Regions from separate parts of the Virgibacillus sp. 6R genome, predicted to be linked through region 1. Evidence: a T-box and tRNA genes for the amino acid it is inferred to sense, from the RefSeq annotation. Region 1 holds a T-box; the other holds one or more tRNA genes.
The links. The T-box of region 1 lies ahead of ileS (isoleucine--tRNA ligase). A T-box ahead of a tRNA ligase gene usually reads a tRNA of that ligase, here a tRNA-Ile.
Positions count from the first base shown of each region.

Region 2: it encodes a tRNA-Ile, which carries the amino acid that the T-box ahead of ileS (isoleucine--tRNA ligase) is inferred to sense. The anticodon was not compared.

Region 1 covers NZ_CP017762.1:4,411,103-4,421,153, reverse strand. Annotated here, with positions in the region: gene BKP57_RS19960 (aspartate carbamoyltransferase catalytic subunit) at 1-442, opposite strand, end outside; gene pyrR (bifunctional pyr operon transcriptional regulator/uracil phosphoribosyltransferase PyrR) at 1,068-1,613, opposite strand; gene BKP57_RS19950 (RluA family pseudouridine synthase) at 1,864-2,775, opposite strand; gene lspA (signal peptidase II) at 2,772-3,242, opposite strand; gene ileS (isoleucine--tRNA ligase) at 4,080-6,836, opposite strand; T-box leader at 6,972-7,193, opposite strand; gene BKP57_RS19935 (DivIVA domain-containing protein) at 7,322-7,825, opposite strand; gene BKP57_RS19930 (YlmH family RNA-binding protein) at 8,144-8,920, opposite strand; gene BKP57_RS19925 (YggT family protein) at 9,044-9,307, opposite strand; gene BKP57_RS19920 (cell division protein SepF) at 9,315-9,740, opposite strand; gene BKP57_RS19915 (YggS family pyridoxal phosphate-dependent enzyme) at 9,745-10,051, opposite strand, start outside.
Region 2 covers NZ_CP017762.1:2,667,058-2,677,108, forward strand. Annotated here, with positions in the region: gene BKP57_RS12085 (KinB-signaling pathway activation protein) at 416-1,063, shown strand; partial or broken gene tnpA (IS200/IS605 family transposase) at 1,444-1,931, shown strand; gene pdaB (polysaccharide deacetylase family sporulation protein PdaB) at 2,198-2,956, opposite strand; gene BKP57_RS12100 (hypothetical protein) at 3,710-3,931, shown strand; rRNA gene BKP57_RS12105 (16S ribosomal RNA) at 4,576-6,140, shown strand; gene BKP57_RS22100 (hypothetical protein) at 6,237-6,389, shown strand; tRNA gene BKP57_RS12110 (tRNA-Ile) at 6,555-6,631, shown strand; tRNA gene BKP57_RS12115 (tRNA-Ala) at 6,657-6,729, shown strand; rRNA gene BKP57_RS12120 (23S ribosomal RNA) at 6,967-9,884, shown strand; rRNA gene rrf (5S ribosomal RNA) at 10,044-10,051, shown strand, end outside.

The sequences.
Region 1 (10,051 bases):
TTATACCTTTAAACTTCTGAAACTCCTGATAAATGGTTAGTAAATCTAACAAGCATTGGGTTGGATGTTCTTTTTTTCCTGCCCCTGCATTAATGATTGGAATTGATAAGTTGCCTTCCAGTTTTTCTATCCAGCAATCATCTCGATGTCGGATTACTAACATGTTAGCGCCAATAGCCTCAAAAGTTTTGGCTGTGTCATATAGCGATTCACCCTTTTTGGTACTGGAAAATTCTTCATTAAAATCAAGCACATCAAGTCCTAGTTTGCGTTGGGCAACGATAAAACTCATTTTTGTACGTGTGCTTGGTTCAAAGAATAAATTCGCTGCAAACAGTTGCTCGCTTAGAATAAAGGCCTGCTCACGGTAATGCTCTGCTAATTGTAACAGCTCCATGATCTCTCGTTTCGTCCAGTCGTTTAAAGAAATAAAATGTCGCATCGTTTCTTCTTTCACTCCTTTTAATAATATTTCAAGCAAACTACATGTTTATCAGGCATAACAAAGGCGCGGGGCGCCCGTTTAGCAACGTCAGCGAATGAAACGAATCAACTAAAGATAAAGTGAACCTTCCATCAGCGGGGTTTTCTTCATCCCCGCTGATTGTTAGTACCACCAGGGTATGACCTAAAGGCCCTTGAACGAATCGGGGATTTAGGTACTGTTACCTCCCGCTTCGACTTGTTTAGCACACATCTTCCATTCTTGAAGTGGGAGTCTACAACGCCTTTTTACGGGATAAAGGAATCATGCCACTAAAACAGGGGTATGCCGGCAAGCCCGTTTTTAGTCGGCCTTCCTCTTAGGTGACAAACCGATGAGGCCTTATCGTAGAGCGCATTTCTAAAGTCGCATCGTTGCTGGGCGCTTGCGCGGACGTGACTAGTCGGTTGTTTCGTTATCCACAAGCATCTAAGTTTATAGTTGCCTATTACAATGAAAAAACCTCTTTGCTAAAAGGTCGCAAAGAGGTAGACGTGTGGTATGTATACACGTATATCTGGGCAACCTTTCAGATCTCTCGTACCTGATTAAAGGTTTTGTATGAAGTTTTGTTTATCGTTCATTATTTTTCATAAATAGAAACGGTATCTTCTGTTCCATCAATTTCTTCAAGTTTTACCATAACAATTTCTTTTTCAGAAGTTGGTATATTCTTGCCAACATAATCAGCACGTATCGGAAGCTCTCGATGTCCTCGGTCAACCAGAACACCTAATTGAATTTGGGCGGGTCTTCCGATATCCATAACCGCATCCATCGCCGCACGAACAGTTCTTCCTGTATAAAGAACATCATCAACTAGTACAACTTTTTTACCATTAATATCAGTGGCAATATGTGTTGCTTTTAAATCCGGATCTTCCCCTTCATTCGCTTTATCCAAGTCATCTCGATACAGTGTAATATCCAGGTCACCAATGGGGACAACCATATTTTCAATTTGGTTAATCTTCGCTTGTAAGCGTTTTGAGATTGGTACACCACGAGTTTTTATCCCGACTAGCACCAAATCTTCTCCACCTTTATTTTTTTCTAATATTTCATGGGCAATTCTGGTTAATGCTCGATTAATTGCTGATGCATCAAGTAAGTCTACTTTTTTCTTCATCTTTATCACCGTCCCATTTTTGAATTTCTTTGACTTAAGTAAGCTATTACCATTGCGTTCGCGGTTTGGAGACTTGACTCTACTCCTGAAGGATATTTATTGTTTGCATACGAAAAAGCCCTTTTATCCATGAGGAAAAAGGGCATACTGTTCGATACATAATTCCGTAACCTTTTCAGCCTCACTGGACTATGATTAAAGGAGCTTATTTTGTTCTTCCATGCAATTATGACAAACTCGTTCTCATTTGTCAATACAATTTTTGGATATAGGCAAGCAATTCTTGGAAATACGCTGGTAAATCCGTCGAAAAATGCATCGGTTGCTTTGATATTGGATGGTAAAACCGTAATTCTTTTGCATGTAATACTTGACCATTAGCTTGTAATGTTTTTCTTGGACCATATTTTGGATCTCCGACAATAGGGTAACCGATATATTTCATATGGACACGAATCTGATGGGTTCTTCCTGTCTCTAATTGACATTCTACATGGGAATAATCCGGATAAGCACGAAGTACACGGAAGTGAGTAATAGCTTCCTTGCCATTTTCGACAACACTCATTTTTTGTCTATCTTTTGGATCTCTACCAATCGGAGCTTCAATCATTCCTTTTTCATGTGCTATTTCGCCATGCACAAGTGCCTGATACGTACGCTTCATCGTTTTTTGCACTAGCTGCTCTGCTAATTGTTGATGTGCCTCGTCATGCTTTGCAACAACAAGCAAACCACTTGTATCCTTATCAAGCCGATGAACAATTCCTGGCCTTTCTACACCATTAATACCCGATAAATCTGTACAGTGGTAAAGCAACGCATGTACTAAAGTTCCATGCTGATGACCAGCAGAAGGATGAACTACCATCCCTTTTGGTTTATTAACGACTAAAATATCTTTATCTTCATAAACAATGTCTAAAGCAATAGCCTCTGGAACCAAGGATAAAGGTTCCGCTTTAGGAATAATCCACTCAATAAGATCCCCTTGCTGGCATTTATAATTTGCCTTTACCGGTTTGCCGTTTACAGTTACATAAGCATCTGTAATCCATGATTGTACCCTGGAGCGGGATATCTCTCTATTTTGATCAGCTAAAAGTTTATCAATTCGACTTTTATGATCTTCTTCACGTACGATATATTTATTCTTCGTCATGTTGACATTTTCCCTTTCCTTCGTTCATCAATAAACATGGTAATAATGATGAGAAAAACCCCTACAACTAAACTGGAATCCGCTACATTAAAGATTGGGAAATCATAACCAAAGATAATAAAATCAAAAAAATCGACAACTTCTTTACGAAACACACGGTCAATAAAATTACCGACAGCTCCACCCAATACAAAACTTAATGCAAGGCCTAACAGTTTACTATCTTTCGCATATGCTTGTATGTAATAAACTACGACGGCTACAACAATGACAGTCACAATATAGAAAAAGGTCATTTGCCCTTCTAATATCCCCCAAGCAGCACCTGTATTACGGTGAGAAGTTATATAGAAAAAATTCTCTATTATCGTAAGCCGTTCTCCTAGTTCCAGCTTTGTTACAATCAGCCATTTACTCGCCTGGTCGAGCGCAATTATTAATAGTGCAATGATGTAATACCAATACATTCTTTTTCCTCCGCAATTTTGTTTAAACACTTTATTTTTAATGGTAAACGTTACAAGCAAAAATAGCAATTCATTTTCGTCTGTACAATGATGTCCTCCTCAAACCTTATAAGAAAAAAAGGGCTGGCGTCTCCGTTCACTTCCATAAGCATTGGTTAATATTCAACCATTGTCACTGCTGAAGAAGTGGATCGATCTATAAGAAGCAAAGTTAAGAACAGATGCCTATGAATACGAATTTACAATTTCAAACTTTAGAAAAACTTGGCTTGTCGCCAAGTCTTATGGCGGAAGCCTTTGTTTTTCTTATACTATAAACCAAAAAAATCTTATACTTTCCTATAGTGGAACAAAGGCGCGGGGCGCCCGTTTAGCAACGTAAGCGAATGAAACGAATCAACTAAAGATAAAGTGAACCTTCAATCAGGGGTTTTCTTTATCCCCGCTGATTGTTAGTACCACCAGGGTATGACCTAAAGGCCCTTGAACGAATCGGGGATTTAGGTGCTGTTACCTCCCGCTTCGACTTGTTCAGCTCACATCTTCCATTCTTGAAGTGGGAGTCTACAACGCCTTTTTACGGGATAAAGGAATCACGCCACTAAAATTGGGGTATGCCGACGTCTGGGCGGCAAGCCCGTTTTTAGTCGGCCTTCCTCTTAGAGACGAACCGATGAGGACTTATCGGAGGGCGCATTTCTAAAGTCGCATCGTTGCTGGGCTCATGCGCCGAGCGTGGCTATGCAGTTATTTCGTTATCCCCAAGCACCTCATTTTATGCTTTCTTATGTTAGTAAAAAAGGTTAAACCCCGGTTGGGAATTTAACCTTTATTTCATTACATTGATTTATGTTGCTTAACAACTGCAGCACACCGTGAACAAAGGGTCGGATGTTCGTCATCATCACCAACTGTATTGGAAGCAACCCAGCAGCGTTCGCATTTTTCACCAGGATGTTTTTCCACTTGTACATCCACATACGTATACTGCTTTGTATCATCGCTTTCTTCAACTACATTTACTTCTGAAACAATGAGATACTGATGAAGATGTTTCATTGCCTCTAACATGTTTTGAGTTTGCGTATCTTTTGGAACAATCGTTAATTTAGCTTCCAATGATTTTCCAATGACTTTTTCATTCCGTGCTTCTTCCAATGCTTTTAATACATCATCACGAATAAGCATAAATCGATCCCAATTTTTAGCTACATCATCCCAAGACTTCATCGCTTTAGGGTCTGGCATATCGGTTAATTGAACCCATTCCGCCTCCGCTTCAGGAATATACTCCCACACTTCTTCAGCAGTATGTGGAATAATCGGCGTCAACAATTTAACAATAGCTGTCAACACTTCATAATAGCCTGTTTGAATACTTCTTCTGCGTTTGTTATCGGCCGCTTCAATATAAAGAATATCTTTTGCGAAATCCAAGTAAAATGAACTTAAATCAACAGCACAAAAATTATGGATTTGGTGGAAAATCGGTGAAAACTCATAATTATCATAGGATTCCCTGACATCGGCAACTAATTTCTTCAACCGATGAAGCATATATTGGTCAACCTCTTCTAATTCTTCATAAGGTATACGGTCTGTTGACGGTTTAAAATCGCTAATGTTAGCAAGCATAAATCGAATCGTATTACGAATTTTACGGTATGCTTCGGAAATTTGTTTCAAGATATGATCCGAAATACGAACATCAGCTTGATAGTCTACGGAAGATACCCATAAACGTAAAATATCAGCACCAAGCTGCTTTTGTACTTTAGCAGGCTGGATGACATTACCTAGAGATTTACTCATTTTTCTTCCGTCACCATCAAGTGCAAAACCATGACTGATGACCGCTTTATATGGTGATTTTCCTGTCACTGCAACGGAAGTAGACAAAGAAGAATTAAACCAGCCACGGTACTGGTCACTTCCTTCTAAATAAATGTCTGCAGGGCGGTAATGGTCTTCTCTTCCAACTAATACTGCTTCATGGGAGGAACCAGAATCAAACCACACATCCATAATATCCAATTCCTTTGTAAAAATACCGTTTGGACTATGCTCAGAGGTAAATCCTTCTGGTAACAAATCCTTTGCTTCCCATTCAAACCAAATATTCGATCCATGCTGTTTGAACAATTCAGATACATGATGAATGGTTTCGTCTGTAATAATTGGCGTACGATCCTCACCATAAAAAACTGGGATTGGGACGCCCCATGTGCGTTGTCTGGAAATACACCAATCTTCACGATCTCTTACCATATTATATAATCTTGTTTCTCCCCATTGCGGATACCATTGAACATTTTTAATCTCTTCTAAAATGGTCTGACGAAAATCCTTAATCGAAGCAAACCATTGTGACGTAGCTCGGAAAATAGTTGGTTTTTTCGTGCGCCAATCATGTGGATAAGAATGGGTAATAAATTGTAATTTTAACAATGCGCCCGCTTCTTCTAGTTTTTCCGTAATCACTTTATTCGCTTTATCATAGAAAAGTCCAGTAAAACCTGGTGCTTCATCTGTAAATACACCTTTTTCATCAACAGGACATAATACGTCAATACCATAACGTTTTGATACATAGAAGTCATCTTCCCCATGTCCAGGAGCGGTATGAACGCAGCCCGTACCAGCATCCGTGGTGACATGATCACCAAGCATCACTAGCGAAGAACGATCATAGAATGGGTGCTTCGTTAAAATATGTTCTGCTTGTTCTCCGCGGAACGTTTTTTCCACTTGATAATCTTTCCACTCTAATACTTCAGCTACAGCTTCCAACAGCGCATGTGCGATAACGTATTTTTCTTCGTTCACTGCTACAACAACATATTCTAATTCAGGATGTATGCTGATTCCTAAGTTAGCAGGAATAGTCCAAGGTGTTGTTGTCCAAATAATCAATTTATTACCTTCATCTAACAAGCCTTTACCATCGATTACTTCAAAAGCAACGTAAATAGATGGAGATCGCTTATCCTGATATTCAATTTCAGCTTCAGCCAAAGCTGATTCTGAAGATGGAGACCAGTAAACTGGCTTGAGCCCTTTATAAATATAACCCTTTTTAGCCATTTCTCCGAATACTTTTACTTGTGCTGCTTCATATTCTTTCGTTAAGGTAATATATGGATTGTTCCAATCACCTCGAATGCCTAATGTTTTAAATTGTTCACGTTGATTATCTAATTGCTTTAAAGCATATTCTTCACATAGCTTGCGAAACTCAGCGATGCTCAGCTCTTTACGATTGATCTTTTTCTTCTTTGTCAGTGCTGTTTCGATTGGCAAACCATGCGTATCCCATCCGGGAACATATGGAGCATAGTAACCGCTCATTGATTTGTATCGAATAATAAAATCCTTTAAGATTTTATTTAATGCATGACCAATATGTAAATCTCCATTTGCATATGGTGGTCCATCATGCAGTATGAACTGGGGACGCCCCTTTGTTCGTTCCAAGCTTTTTTCGTATAGATGATTTTCTTCCCATTCTGCTTGTCGTTCTGGCTCTTTATTTGGTAAATTACCACGCATAGGAAATGCGGTTTTTGGCATTAACAAAGTATCCTTGTATTCCATTTTTATTTCCTCCTTCGAGATTTTCACGCTTATCCAAACATACATATCAATCGGTCAGGTAATCAGCATCGCATATATATGCGATTACGTGGTAAACGGTTATCTATTTATATACAAAAAAATCCTCTCTATCCCTCAAGGGACGAGAAGACTCGCGGTACCACCCTTATAAATATGGGAAACTGCCATATTCACTCGATATCCATAACGGGAATAAACCGGTCATTATTATTACTACTATTTCATAATGACAACTCAAGAGTGATTTTCTAAAAGCTAACTGCATCAGGCTCTCACCACGTCCTGACTCGCTAAACCAGCCTCTTGCTTTTATACTCTCTCCTTCAATGCTTTCTCTTTATTCACTTTTAAGACGGAATATCTATCGAATTAACATTGATACAAAATAATTTAGATCTCATACAATCGAATCAAAAACATATCTGTGTATGAATTATATGTAAAAATTACGTGACCGTCAAGATTTACGTTTCACTTTCTTCCAATTCCAGCTCTTCACCTAACTCCGTATCAAACAACTGATCCCAGTCATCTGTTTTAATCATATCAAGTTGTGCCTCAACAAGCATTTTAAGACGCGTGCGGAAAACCTTTGCTTGCTTTTTCATTTCTTCTAAGTCCATGGAAATGCGACGAGACTTAGTTAAGGCCTCATTAATAATACGATCCGCATTTTTCTCTGCTTCCTTAATGATCAGCTTCGACTCTTTAGAAGCATTCCCTTTTAATTCTTCAGCCGTTTCTTGTGCAATCAAAATAGATTTATTAAGGGTCTCCTCAATATTAGTAAAATGTCCCAGCTTTTGATTTAATTGTTCCACTTGCTCTTGAAGATCTTTTTTTTCGCGAATGACCATTTCGTAATCTTTGATTACTTGATCAAGAAATTCGTTTACTTCATCTTCATCATAACCTTTCCATTTTCTAGTAAATTCTTTATTGTGAATATCCAATGGTGTTAATGGCACAATTGCCACCTCCTATTTTACTTACTATTTCCAAATAATACGATGTAATAAGCTTGTCCAACTTTCAACACACATAAACCATTTCTGCTTCCTGAAGCATTGGTCATCGTAATTACCTAATGCCATTTCTTGTACATATCATTCATTATACACTATACATTTCGCCAAAAACTACATAATTCCTGCAAAAAATAATGGAAAGCGCGAATCTTCATATTGGTGCAATTCTAGTGAGGGTAAATAGTATAATCAAAGCCTTTCTATGTTCGACAAGCTTACTTTCAAGAGTACTGTTTATCGTCTCTGACACACCATTTTTCATTGTAACCGTGCTAGTGTAACTTTCAGCTTGTCTTTCTTTGATCGCCCTCGCACTTCGACTAACTTACTTCGCCCCATCCCTCTTACAGAAAGGATATCTCCAGCTTGTAACGTAAATGCAACGTCATCTACAGGCTTATAATTTACTTTCACAAGCAATTTTTTAATATAATCGGTTGCTTCCTTTCGGGGTAAACGATATATTTCCTTCACTATGACATCGAGCCTTAATGAGGAAACAGTTGTTTCCAGTTCCTTCCAGACCGGTTGCTTGATGTCTAAATCGTTTAACGGTCGTTCTCTAAGCCGCATGCTCGTGTTTTTTATGGAGGTTAAATGGGTTATCACATAAGGGGCTATTTCAGAAGCGACGACCAATTGTACACGACCATTGCCTACAACAATATCACCAAGAATTTTCCTTTTTAGTCCTAATGACAGGCATGCCCCCATTACATCACGATGCGATAAATCGACAAACTTAGTTGGGTAATGCCCTTCAAGTAAGGTGAGCCCTGCATCTACTTGTTGCAAATCCTCATAAAATGGACCAAGCACAGCTCGTTTCCGCTCTACAAAATCATGCCCGCCGTTAAAAAGAAGGTTTACGTCACTATCTTTCGTTGCAATTAACATCGTAACTAATTGTTGCTCGCGAGGATCAAGAAAATCAGTCACCTTTGGTTGATATGTTCGCTCCACTTGCTCCCTCCAGGATAGGACCTGATCAATAAACGCTTCTTCCTCTTTACGAAAATGCTGATACAATTCCATAATTAAAACTCCTATACTTGTTCCTGATCGTTGCTGCTAATTGTGGTAATTGGATGAAATCTTAACGAGCTATGAACGATAATTCTAGCTGATTTATATGAATGTTCCTTCTACCGAAACGACTCACATCAACATACTAAATAGCACCAATAAGCCTTTTTGAGCAAACCGCAAAACAATAATTGCAATAATTGGTGAAAAATCAATCATTCCTAATGGGGGAATAAATTTGCGAAACACCTCTAAATACGGCTCACAAATTTTAGTTAATACTTCGCCAAATGCCGACTCGCGAGCGCCTGGAAACCAGGACATAAAAATATAAATAATTAACGCAAAAGTATAGACTGTAAAAGCTAAATCTAGAATTCGAAAAATTTCCTGCATGTATCAATTACCATCCTTTGCCGTATTCATCTTCAAGTGTATCTGTAATCGTGCCAGTAACATTCACGTTATCTGGGGTACATAAGAAAGTCTTCGCTCCCAGTTTTTGAATGTCTCCATTAACGGCATAAACTGTGCCGCTTAAAAAATCGACAATGCGCATTGCCTGTTGATTATCCATCCGTTGCAAGTTAATCACTACAGCTCGACGATTAACAATATTATCGGCAATTTCCTGAGCTTCGCTATACGTTCTAGGTTCACAAAGCACGACTTTGGAAGTTGGATTATTCACACTAGTAAGATTCACAACATTCTTATTTTTATCCCTTGGCAACTTCTGTTCAGCCTCAAATTCACCCGCGTCCACATATTCATATTCGTATTCGTCTTCCATTGTAAAATAATTTTTCAACTTATTTTTAATACTCATTATCTCACCCCACTAAATTAGTACCAACTCGTATATGCGTCGCACCTTCCTCCACAGCAATCGTATAATCATTACTCATCCCCATAGACAAAAACTTACAAGGGGCATATGCCAAGTTCTTTTCTTGTACTTGATCACGCAGCTTCGCTAAGTCACGAAAAACCCTTCTTAATTCTGCTTCATCATCAATATGCGGAGCCATAGTCATTAATCCAATCACCCGAATCTTTGAATATGCTTGCAAATCTTCAACAAACGTAAATAATTGTTCTGGTGTCACTCCATGTTTCGATGCCTCTTTGCTAACATTA
Region 2 (10,051 bases), 1.7 Mb from region 1:
GGAAATCCTCCTTCCTTCTCTGTTTTAATGTGCGTGGATACAGAGAAAAATATTCGTTATATAAGGAAAAAACGGTTACTTCATGATAGAATACGGGAGAGGAAGGCAAGTTTGTCCGTATGTAAGATGTTCCAGAAAAATCTGTATCCATTGCAGGGAAATTGGACATGGAGTACAGCTGCTATATTGCTTTATTTCGGAGGTAGCTGGCAATAAAGCTGTTTTCCATCGCTACGAGTTGAAAATTAAGGGGGATAAGGGAGAGGATTTCAATTGCAAGTCAAATGCCCAATTCTAATAATCAGTGGGGAGATAGAAAACCAATGATTAAGGTGTGGCTTTTTTCGTTGGATAAAAATCGCCTACTGGATAATGGTTAAAATAATACGTTATAAAGTTTAGGGGGATAAGGGTTTTGAACACTCGAAAATTAGTCAATTTCTTTTTTAAAACGTTGATTATAGGTGGTGTAGTAGGACTTATTACAAGCTTTTTTGTAAAAGCAGAGGATTACGCTGCAAATCTTGACCCGATAAATTGGATGGAATTATTGGGGTTAATTATCTTTTTTATCGGGTTGGGGCTCGTATTTAGTGTTGTCAGTCAGACAGGTTTTTTTGCATTTTTATTTATTAACCGCTTTGGTTTAGGATTGTTTCGTTCTTTTTGGCCAACCGTGCAAGTATTATTAATTGCATTTGTCGTGTTTGATTTAGTTTATTTTCCATACCAAGCAACAAAAGGAGAAGTGGCTGTTTATTGGTATATCTTAATGGCGGCAGCTATATTAGCTTACGGATGGATTGTTTCAACCATTAAAGCAAAAGAAACGAACAAGCAAGCGTTTATCCCTGCATTGTTTTTAATGGTAGTAATCACGACTATTGAATGGGTGCCAGGACTGCGAACAGAAGGTACAGATTATGCTTGGTTAATGATCATTCCTTTGTTAGCTTGTAATACATATCAATTATTGGCACTACATCGAATCAACCAGAATAATGCTAGTTCTCAAGCTACATCTTCAAATAGAGCAACAATAAAAGAAAAAGCAAAAGGTTAAAGGGTGGAATGTTTCATCATATGTAACTGGCAATAATATCTTGTCATCAAATACTGCGAGGTAAAATCCAAAAAGATAAGCGGAGGATTCAACTGCAAGTCACATGTTCGATGCTTTTTAGAGACCTTTAGGTCATAGCTGTGCGTGTACTTGAATATTTCATTTTATGTCATACGCTCTACAGTAAATGCGTCGATGATGTCATCGACGCATCTTTACTTTCTTATGACTTTAGTCCGTTGAGCTCGCGACAGCGTGCGAAACAGAAAACCACCTGCTATGCGGGTGGGAAACCAATGGTTATACCAAATAAAACACTCACTTTCTTCTATTATAGAGATTGTTCAAGCCTCTAAACTATAGAAAGGAAAGTGAGTAAATTGGCTAAAAAAGCGAATAGTTTGGCACACACAAAATGGTTATGTAAATACCATATTGTGTTCACTCCAAAGTATAGACGAAAAATAATTTATAATCAATATCGGAGAAGCATTACTAACACTGTGTAAATATAAGGGAGTGGAAATAATAGAAGGTCATCTTATGCCTGATCATGTGCATATGTTAGTGAGTATTCCATCAAAAGTAGCGGGATCCAACTTTATGGGATATCTAAAAGGAAAAAGCGCCCTTATGATTTTTGATAAGCATGCTAATTTGAAATATAAGTTTGGTAATAGGCACTTTTGGACGGAAGGCTATTATGTAAGTACAGTGGGACTGAATGAAGCAACGATAAAAAAATATATCCAAGAGCAAGACATTAGATAAGTTAAGCGTAAGGGAGTGTGAAGAGCCTTTTAAGGGTGCAAGAAATACTGATACTCCTTTAGGGGTAAGCAAAAAAGGCAAAGGCAATGAGGCTTGAATACTGAATGAAAGCCAGCGCCTTTAGACGCTGGTCGGTAGTTTAGGCTTATAGCCGATGTGCAAACCACCCGTTGGACGGGTGGTCATGATTAGGGGTATTTATACGTATATAAGGTGCTGGAAGACTCCCACTTCAAATCTGTATTGCACCAAGTCTAAGTGGGAGATACAGCATCTGAATGCCCTATTTAAATACCTTTTAGGTCATACATATGGTACGAACATCAGTGGGAATAAATGCCCTCAAATAGTTGAAGATTTGCTTTATTCAACTAATTCCGCGCTGGCATGGGCTTGATTAATTAATTCAGTCATAGAAACAAATGAAAACCCTTTATTCTTTAAGCCGGGTAGTATTGTTTCTAGTGCTTTAGCAGTCTGTTTCACTGAATCGGAGGCATGAAGTAAAATGATATCTCCATTGGTTGTATGTTTCATGACATAATCTACAATTGTATTTGAACCAGGATTTTTCCAATCATGTGGATTCACATTCCAATGAATCACGTTATATCCCATGTTTTCAGCTGTTTCTATAATTTCTTTATTAAAATGACCGCTAGGAGGGCGTAATAATTTCACATCTTCATAACCTAATTTGTCGAATACTTCCCGTGCTTTTCGCAAGTCCTTGCTTACAGTTTCCAAATCTTGGTCCAAGTAACTTTTATAGCGGTAGCCAAGCATGCCTAATTCATGCTTGTTTTCCGTAATTTTTTCAACAATATCTGGATGCTTTTCCGCCCACTCCCCACTTACAAAGAAGGTTGCTTGGACACCTTCTTCTTTTAGTCGTTTTAGAATGTGATCAACGCGTTCTTCTCCCCAGCTAATATTAAAGGTTAATGCAATATTATTCTCATTTGCATTACCTTTTGACATGGCAGTGGGCTCCTTGTTTGAAAAAACCGTGAATTCTCCATTCCACTCTAGCCATAGAAAGGTTGCTGTAAATAGAGCGACAACTGCTACAGCAAACCATCGTTTCCCTTTGTTAAAGCGCCATACATAGAAATGCTGCACTATTTCTCCTCCTTTATAAATCCATTAGCAATAAAAGAAATTTAAGTAGATTGCATACTAAAAACTTATACAGATGTGAAATTTCAGCCAGTTTCTTATATACATGGCTTGTCCTCCTTTTACTATTGATTACAATGTGTATGATGCATAGTAAGAAAAGGTCTCTTAAGATAGAGAGAACGAGCGTCCGGGATTTTGGTTCTATAGCGTGTTTTGGAGTGAGATTGAAGGGCATGTATAAAAGAACGTTAATACATATTATGTTGTTGTATAAGTATTAAGAACAAGAATCATTTATTGCGCATCTAAAGTGCCTTAATGGTTGCTTTACGTAACTATGAAGTATTTGAAGTTTGAGAAAGGGTCGCGCTAACTATCCGAATTGTTGGGAACCCAGGCAATCAGATAACGGCCGCTTGGGAGAAGATTGCCTTTTTCGAAGGTATAGAAATCTAAGATTAACGGTATATCGTAAAAGAAAAAGGCTTATGTCAAGATTGTTGTAACAGGAAACTGTAAGTGCCCGTATCCTTCTTTTGTTATGCCTTATCACTAAGAATGATAAAAGCACTTGCTAAATAAATTGCTTATTAGTAATTAAAAATAAAAGCGATAATTATTACTAAAAACCGACATAATTCGATATGTTTTGCGAATAATTTTATATACATGTTTTGCATGATTTTGATCGAGTAGGAGAAACTGAAAACAGTAAAAAACAAAACAGTTAACAAATGTGAGGTGGTGAAACAAATGCTAGGTTTATTAATTAATAATATGGAACAAAAGGAATTAGAATATTTGATCCGAAGAGAGCTAGAAGAACTTTTAATGGATTTAGAGGATTCGCGAATTGATAATATAGTTAAAGAACCCATGAGAGAAAGGTACCAAATGTTATTTCAGTTATTTCGTAGAGTAGCGAATGAAAAAGAATGTATGAAATACATGCCTAAACGAAGTAAAAATCAATAAATGAAATAATGAAGAAATACAAAAATGTATAGTAAAATGACGACTTTTGCTTTGGTCCTAATTCTTCTTAGTTAGATATTCGAAAAAAGATAGTTATCTTTAGCAAGGAAATCCTTATATAACTTTAAATGATACCATTATTAATGGACAATTTCGAGATTTTTTGATCAGTTTCTGTTAGTTGAAAGGTAATAGGCAGATGTATGACAAAAGACTAGAAGTATAGAAACGATTAAAAGCAAGAGCATGTGATTAAGTGCGCTGTAAACTGTTGAGATTATTGGGTTATCCTGATTTTCAGGCATAGATACGGCGTATTTATAATTTATAAAGAAAAATTTAGATTTTCCTATTGCCATTTTAAAATATATATGCTATATTAAATTCTGTTGTCAATAAAAGGCACAACAACAGTGAAAAACGAAATAAAAAACTTCAAAAAAACTGTTGACAATCATTAAGAAACATGATAAATTATATCTTGTCGCAAAAAACGACAGATTAATAATATTGCTCTTTGAAAACTGAACAAAACAACCAGTATGTCAAGAAAAGCAATCTCTGTTTTTCTTTTAAAAAATCGACCGAGAGCAATCTCGGAAGAAGCTAAGAATGATGAAGAACGGTGTTCATCATCACAAACTTTTATGGAGAGTTTGATCTTGGCTCAGGACGAACGCTGGCGGCGTGCCTAATACATGCAAGTCGAGCGCGGGAAGCAAGCAGATCTCCTTCGGGGGTGACGCTTGTGGAACGAGCGGCGGACGGGTGAGTAACACGTGGGCAACCTACCTGTAAGACTGGGATAACTCCGGGAAACCGGGGCTAATACCGGATGATACATATCGTCGCATGACGAGATGTTGAAAGGCGGCATATGCTGTCACTTACAGATGGGCCCGCGGCGCATTAGCTAGTTGGTGAGATAAAAGCTCACCAAGGCGACGATGCGTAGCCGACCTGAGAGGGTGATCGGCCACACTGGGACTGAGACACGGCCCAGACTCCTACGGGAGGCAGCAGTAGGGAATCTTCCGCAATGGACGAAAGTCTGACGGAGCAACGCCGCGTGAGTGATGAAGGTTTTCGGATCGTAAAACTCTGTTGTTAGGGAAGAACAAGTGCCATTCGAATAGGTTGGCACCTTGACGGTACCTAACCAGAAAGCCCCGGCTAACTACGTGCCAGCAGCCGCGGTAATACGTAGGGGGCAAGCGTTGTCCGGAATTATTGGGCGTAAAGCGCGCGCAGGCGGTCCTTTAAGTCTGATGTGAAAGCCCACGGCTTAACCGTGGAGGGCCATTGGAAACTGGGGGACTTGAGTACAGAAGAGGAGAGTGGAATTCCACGTGTAGCGGTGAAATGCGTAGAGATGTGGAGGAACACCAGTGGCGAAGGCGACTCTCTGGTCTGTAACTGACGCTGAGGTGCGAAAGCGTGGGTAGCGAACAGGATTAGATACCCTGGTAGTCCACGCCGTAAACGATGAGTGCTAGGTGTTAGGGGGTTTCCGCCCCTTAGTGCTGAAGTTAACGCATTAAGCACTCCGCCTGGGGAGTACGGCCGCAAGGCTGAAACTCAAAAGAATTGACGGGGACCCGCACAAGCGGTGGAGCATGTGGTTTAATTCGAAGCAACGCGAAGAACCTTACCAGGTCTTGACATCCTCTGACGCCCCTAGAGATAGGGAGTTCCCTTCGGGGACAGAGTGACAGGTGGTGCATGGTTGTCGTCAGCTCGTGTCGTGAGATGTTGGGTTAAGTCCCGCAACGAGCGCAACCCTTGATCTTAGTTGCCAGCATTTAGTTGGGCACTCTAAGGTGACTGCCGGTGACAAACCGGAGGAAGGTGGGGATGACGTCAAATCATCATGCCCCTTATGACCTGGGCTACACACGTGCTACAATGGATGGAACAAAGGGCAGCGAAGCCGCGAGGCCAAGCAAATCCCATAAAACCATTCTCAGTTCGGATTGCAGGCTGCAACTCGCCTGCATGAAGCCGGAATCGCTAGTAATCGCGGATCAGCATGCCGCGGTGAATACGTTCCCGGGTCTTGTACACACCGCCCGTCACACCACGAGAGTTGGTAACACCCGAAGTCGGTGAGGTAACCTTTTGGAGCCAGCCGCCGAAGGTGGGACCAATGATTGGGGTGAAGTCGTAACAAGGTAGCCGTATCGGAAGGTGCGGCTGGATCACCTCCTTTCTAAGGAATAAGATGAAGCGTAAGCGTTCGTTTAGCGACGTATGAACTGGACTGAACCAAAGGAGATAAAGAAAACACGACGACTGTAGGGAGTCGATGTTGACTTATCGTACGGAGGTGAAGGAAGTTTCACTAGTCGCTGAACGCTGGAGCTGGAATATAAAAGGCGAAAACAATTGCTCAGCAACGTACGAATTGGACGTCTTCCGACGAGATAAAGGAAACACGATGAGCCGAAAGGCGAATTGATGTTGACTTATCGTAGGAGGGAGAAGGAAATTCGCTAGTTGCTAGGAGTTTGAGCTAGATTATATAAGGAAACCGACTAAGTTCGGTCCTAGACATACTTGGTTGTTTGGTTCAGTTTTGAGAGAGTGATTTAACAATTTAAAATCATTTATCTTATGATAGGATGGGCCTGTAGCTCAGCTGGTTAGAGCGCACGCCTGATAAGCGTGAGGTCGGTGGTTCAAGTCCACTCAGGCCCACCATCTCTAAAAGAATATTAAGATATATGGGGCCTTAGCTCAGCTGGGAGAGCGCCTGCCTTGCACGCAGGAGGTCAGCGGTTCGATCCCGCTAGGCTCCATTTTTGTACCTTGAAAACTAAATAAGAGTAACAACGACATCAAACTAAAAGCGGAAGCGAATGTGTAGCGATGTACAGACTGGACTGACTCGAAGGAGATAAAGGAAGCACGGTGAACGCAAGTGAATCGATGTTGACTTATCGTATGGAGAGGAAGGAAGTCATGCTAATCGCTATGAGCTGAAGCTAGAAAACCAAAAGCTGAAAAGTAATATGCTTATTCATAAATAGAAAGTTAGTTAAGTGAATAAGGGCGCACGGTGGATGCCTTGGCACTAGGAGCCGAAGAAGGACGGGACTAACACCGATATGTCCCGGGGAGTCGTAAGTAGACGTCGATCCGGGAATTTCCGAATGGGGGAACCCACTGCTCGTAATGGAGTAGTACTTTTATCTGAATTCATAGGATAGAAGAGGCATACCCGGGGAACTGAAACATCTCAGTACCCGGAGGAAGAGAAAGCAAATGCGATTTCCCAAGTAGCGGCGAGCGAAACGGAAACAGCCCAAACCAGAAGGCTTGCCTTCTGGGGTTGTAGGACACTCCATAGGAGTTATCAAGAGATTCTTTAGATGAAGCGATCTGGAAAGGTCGGCCAAAGAAGGTAACAGCCCTGTAATCGAAAAGGAATCTCCTCCGGAGTGTATCCTGAGTACGGCGGAACACGAGGAATTCCGTCGGAATCCGGGAGGACCATCTCCCAAGGCTAAATACTCCCTAGTGACCGATAGTGAACCAGTACCGTGAGGGAAAGGTGAAAAGCACCCCGGGAGGGGAGTGAAAGAGAACCTGAAACCGTGTGCCTACAAGTAGTCGAAGCCCGTTAATGGGTGACGGCGTACCTTTTGTAGAATGGACCGGCGAGTTACGATCGTATGCAAGGTTAAGTGGAAGACACGGAGCCGCAGCGAAAGCGAGTCTGAATAGGGCGATATAGTATGCGGTCGTAGACCCGAAACCGTGTGATCTACCCATGTCCAGGGTGAAGGTCAGGTAACACTGACTGGAGGCCCGAACCCACGTATGTTGAAAAATGCGGGGATGAGGTGTGGGTAGGGGTGAAATGCCAATCGAACACGGAGATAGCTGGTTCTCTCCGAAATAGCTTTAGGGCTAGCCTCAAGGAAAGAGTACTGGAGGTAGAGCACTGATTGAACTAGGGGCCCTCATCGGGTTACCGAATTCAGTCAAACTCCGAATGCCAGCTACTTATCCTTGGGAGTCAGACTATGGGTGATAAGGTTCATAGTCGAAAGGGAAACAGCCCAGACCGCCAGCTAAGGTCCCAAAGTATACGTTAAGTGGAAAAGGATGTGGAGTTGCCCAGACAACCAGGATGTTGGCTTAGAAGCAGCCACCATTTAAAGAGTGCGTAATAGCTCACTGGTCGAGTGACTCTGCGCCGAAAATGTACCGGGGCTAAACGTATCACCGAAGCTGCGGATTGTTCTACGAACAATGGTAGGAGAGCGTTCAAAGTGCAGTGAAGTCAGATCGTGAGGACTGGTGGAGCGCTTTGAAGTGAGAATGCCGGTATGAGTAGCGAAAAAAGAGTGAGAATCTCTTTCACCGAATGCCTAAGGTTTCCTGAGGAAGGCTCGTCCTCTCAGGGTTAGTCGGGACCTAAGCCGAGGCCGAAAGGCGTAGGCGATGGACAACAGGTAGATATTCCTGTACCACCTCATGAACGTTTGAACGATGGGGGGACGCAGTAGGATAAGGAATGCGCACGGATGGATGTGTGCGCCCAAGCAGTGAGAAAGTCGGATAGGCAAATCCGTCCGATAATTTCAAGCTGTGACGGGGAGGGAAATAGAGTACCGAAGTTCCGGATTTCACACTGCCAAGAAAAGCCTCTAGTAAGTTCATAGGTGCCCGTACCGCAAACCGACACAGGTAGGCGAGGAGAGAATCCTAAGGTGAGCGGGAGAACTCTCGTTAAGGAACTCGGCAAAATGACCCCGTAACTTCGGGAGAAGGGGTGCTCCTTTAAGGAGGAGCCGCAGTGAATAGGCCCAAGCGACTGTTTAGCAAAAACACAGGTCTCTGCGAAGCCGAAAGGCGAAGTATAGGGGCTGACACCTGCCCGGTGCTGGAAGGTTAAGGGGAAACGTTAGTGCTTCGGCACGAAGCGTAGAACCGAAGCCCCAGTAAACGGCGGCCGTAACTATAACGGTCCTAAGGTAGCGAAATTCCTTGTCGGGTAAGTTCCGACCCGCACGAAAGGTGCAACGACTTGGGCACTGTCTCAACGAGAGACCCGGTGAAATTATACTATGCGTGAAGATGCGCATTACCCGCGACAGGACGGAAAGACCCCGTGGAGCTTTACTGTAGCCTGATATTGAATGTTGGTACAGCTTGTACAGGATAGGTGGGAGCCATCGAAGCGTGAGCGCTAGCTTACGTGGAGGCAACCGTGGGATACCACCCTGGCTGTACGAACCTTCTAACCCAGGGCCGTGATCCGGTCCGGAGACAGTGTCAGGCGGGCAGTTTGACTGGGGCGGTCGCCTCCCAAAAGGTAACGGAGGCGCCCAAAGGTTCCCTCAGAATGGTTGGAAATCATTCGCAGAGTGTAAAGGCAGAAGGGAGCTTGACTGCGAGACCTACAAGTCGAGCAGGGACGAAAGTCGGGCTTAGTGATCCGGTGGTTCCGCATGGAAGGGCCATCGCTCAACGGATAAAAGCTACCCCGGGGATAACAGGCTTATCTCCCCCAAGAGTTCACATCGACGGGGAGGTTTGGCACCTCGATGTCGGCTCATCGCATCCTGGGGCTGTAGTCGGTCCCAAGGGTTGGGCTGTTCGCCCATTAAAGCGGTACGCGAGCTGGGTTCAGAACGTCGTGAGACAGTTCGGTCCCTATCCGTCGTGGGCGCAGGAGGTTTGAGAGGAGCTGTCCTTAGTACGAGAGGACCGGGATGGACACACCGCTGGTGTACCAGTTGTTCCGCCAGGAGCATAGCTGGGTAGCTACGTGTGGCAGGGATAAGTGCTGAAAGCATCTAAGCATGAAGCCCCCCTCAAGATGAGACTTCCCATCACTAAAAGTGAGTAAGATCCCTCAGAGATGATGAGGTTGATAGGTCCGAGGTGGAAGCGTGGTGACACGTGTAGCTGACGGATACTAATCGATCGAGGACTTAACTAACCATTTTGGAAGATGAATCGTTGGATGATCTCTTATTTAGTTTTCGAGGTATAAATCAGGAATCGATTTTTTTCAACAAAAATCTTGATTTTTTCTCAAAAACGCTTATAATAAGATTTGTGCCTATTTTTTAGCACAACATAACAAATAGCAATTTTGCCTGGTAG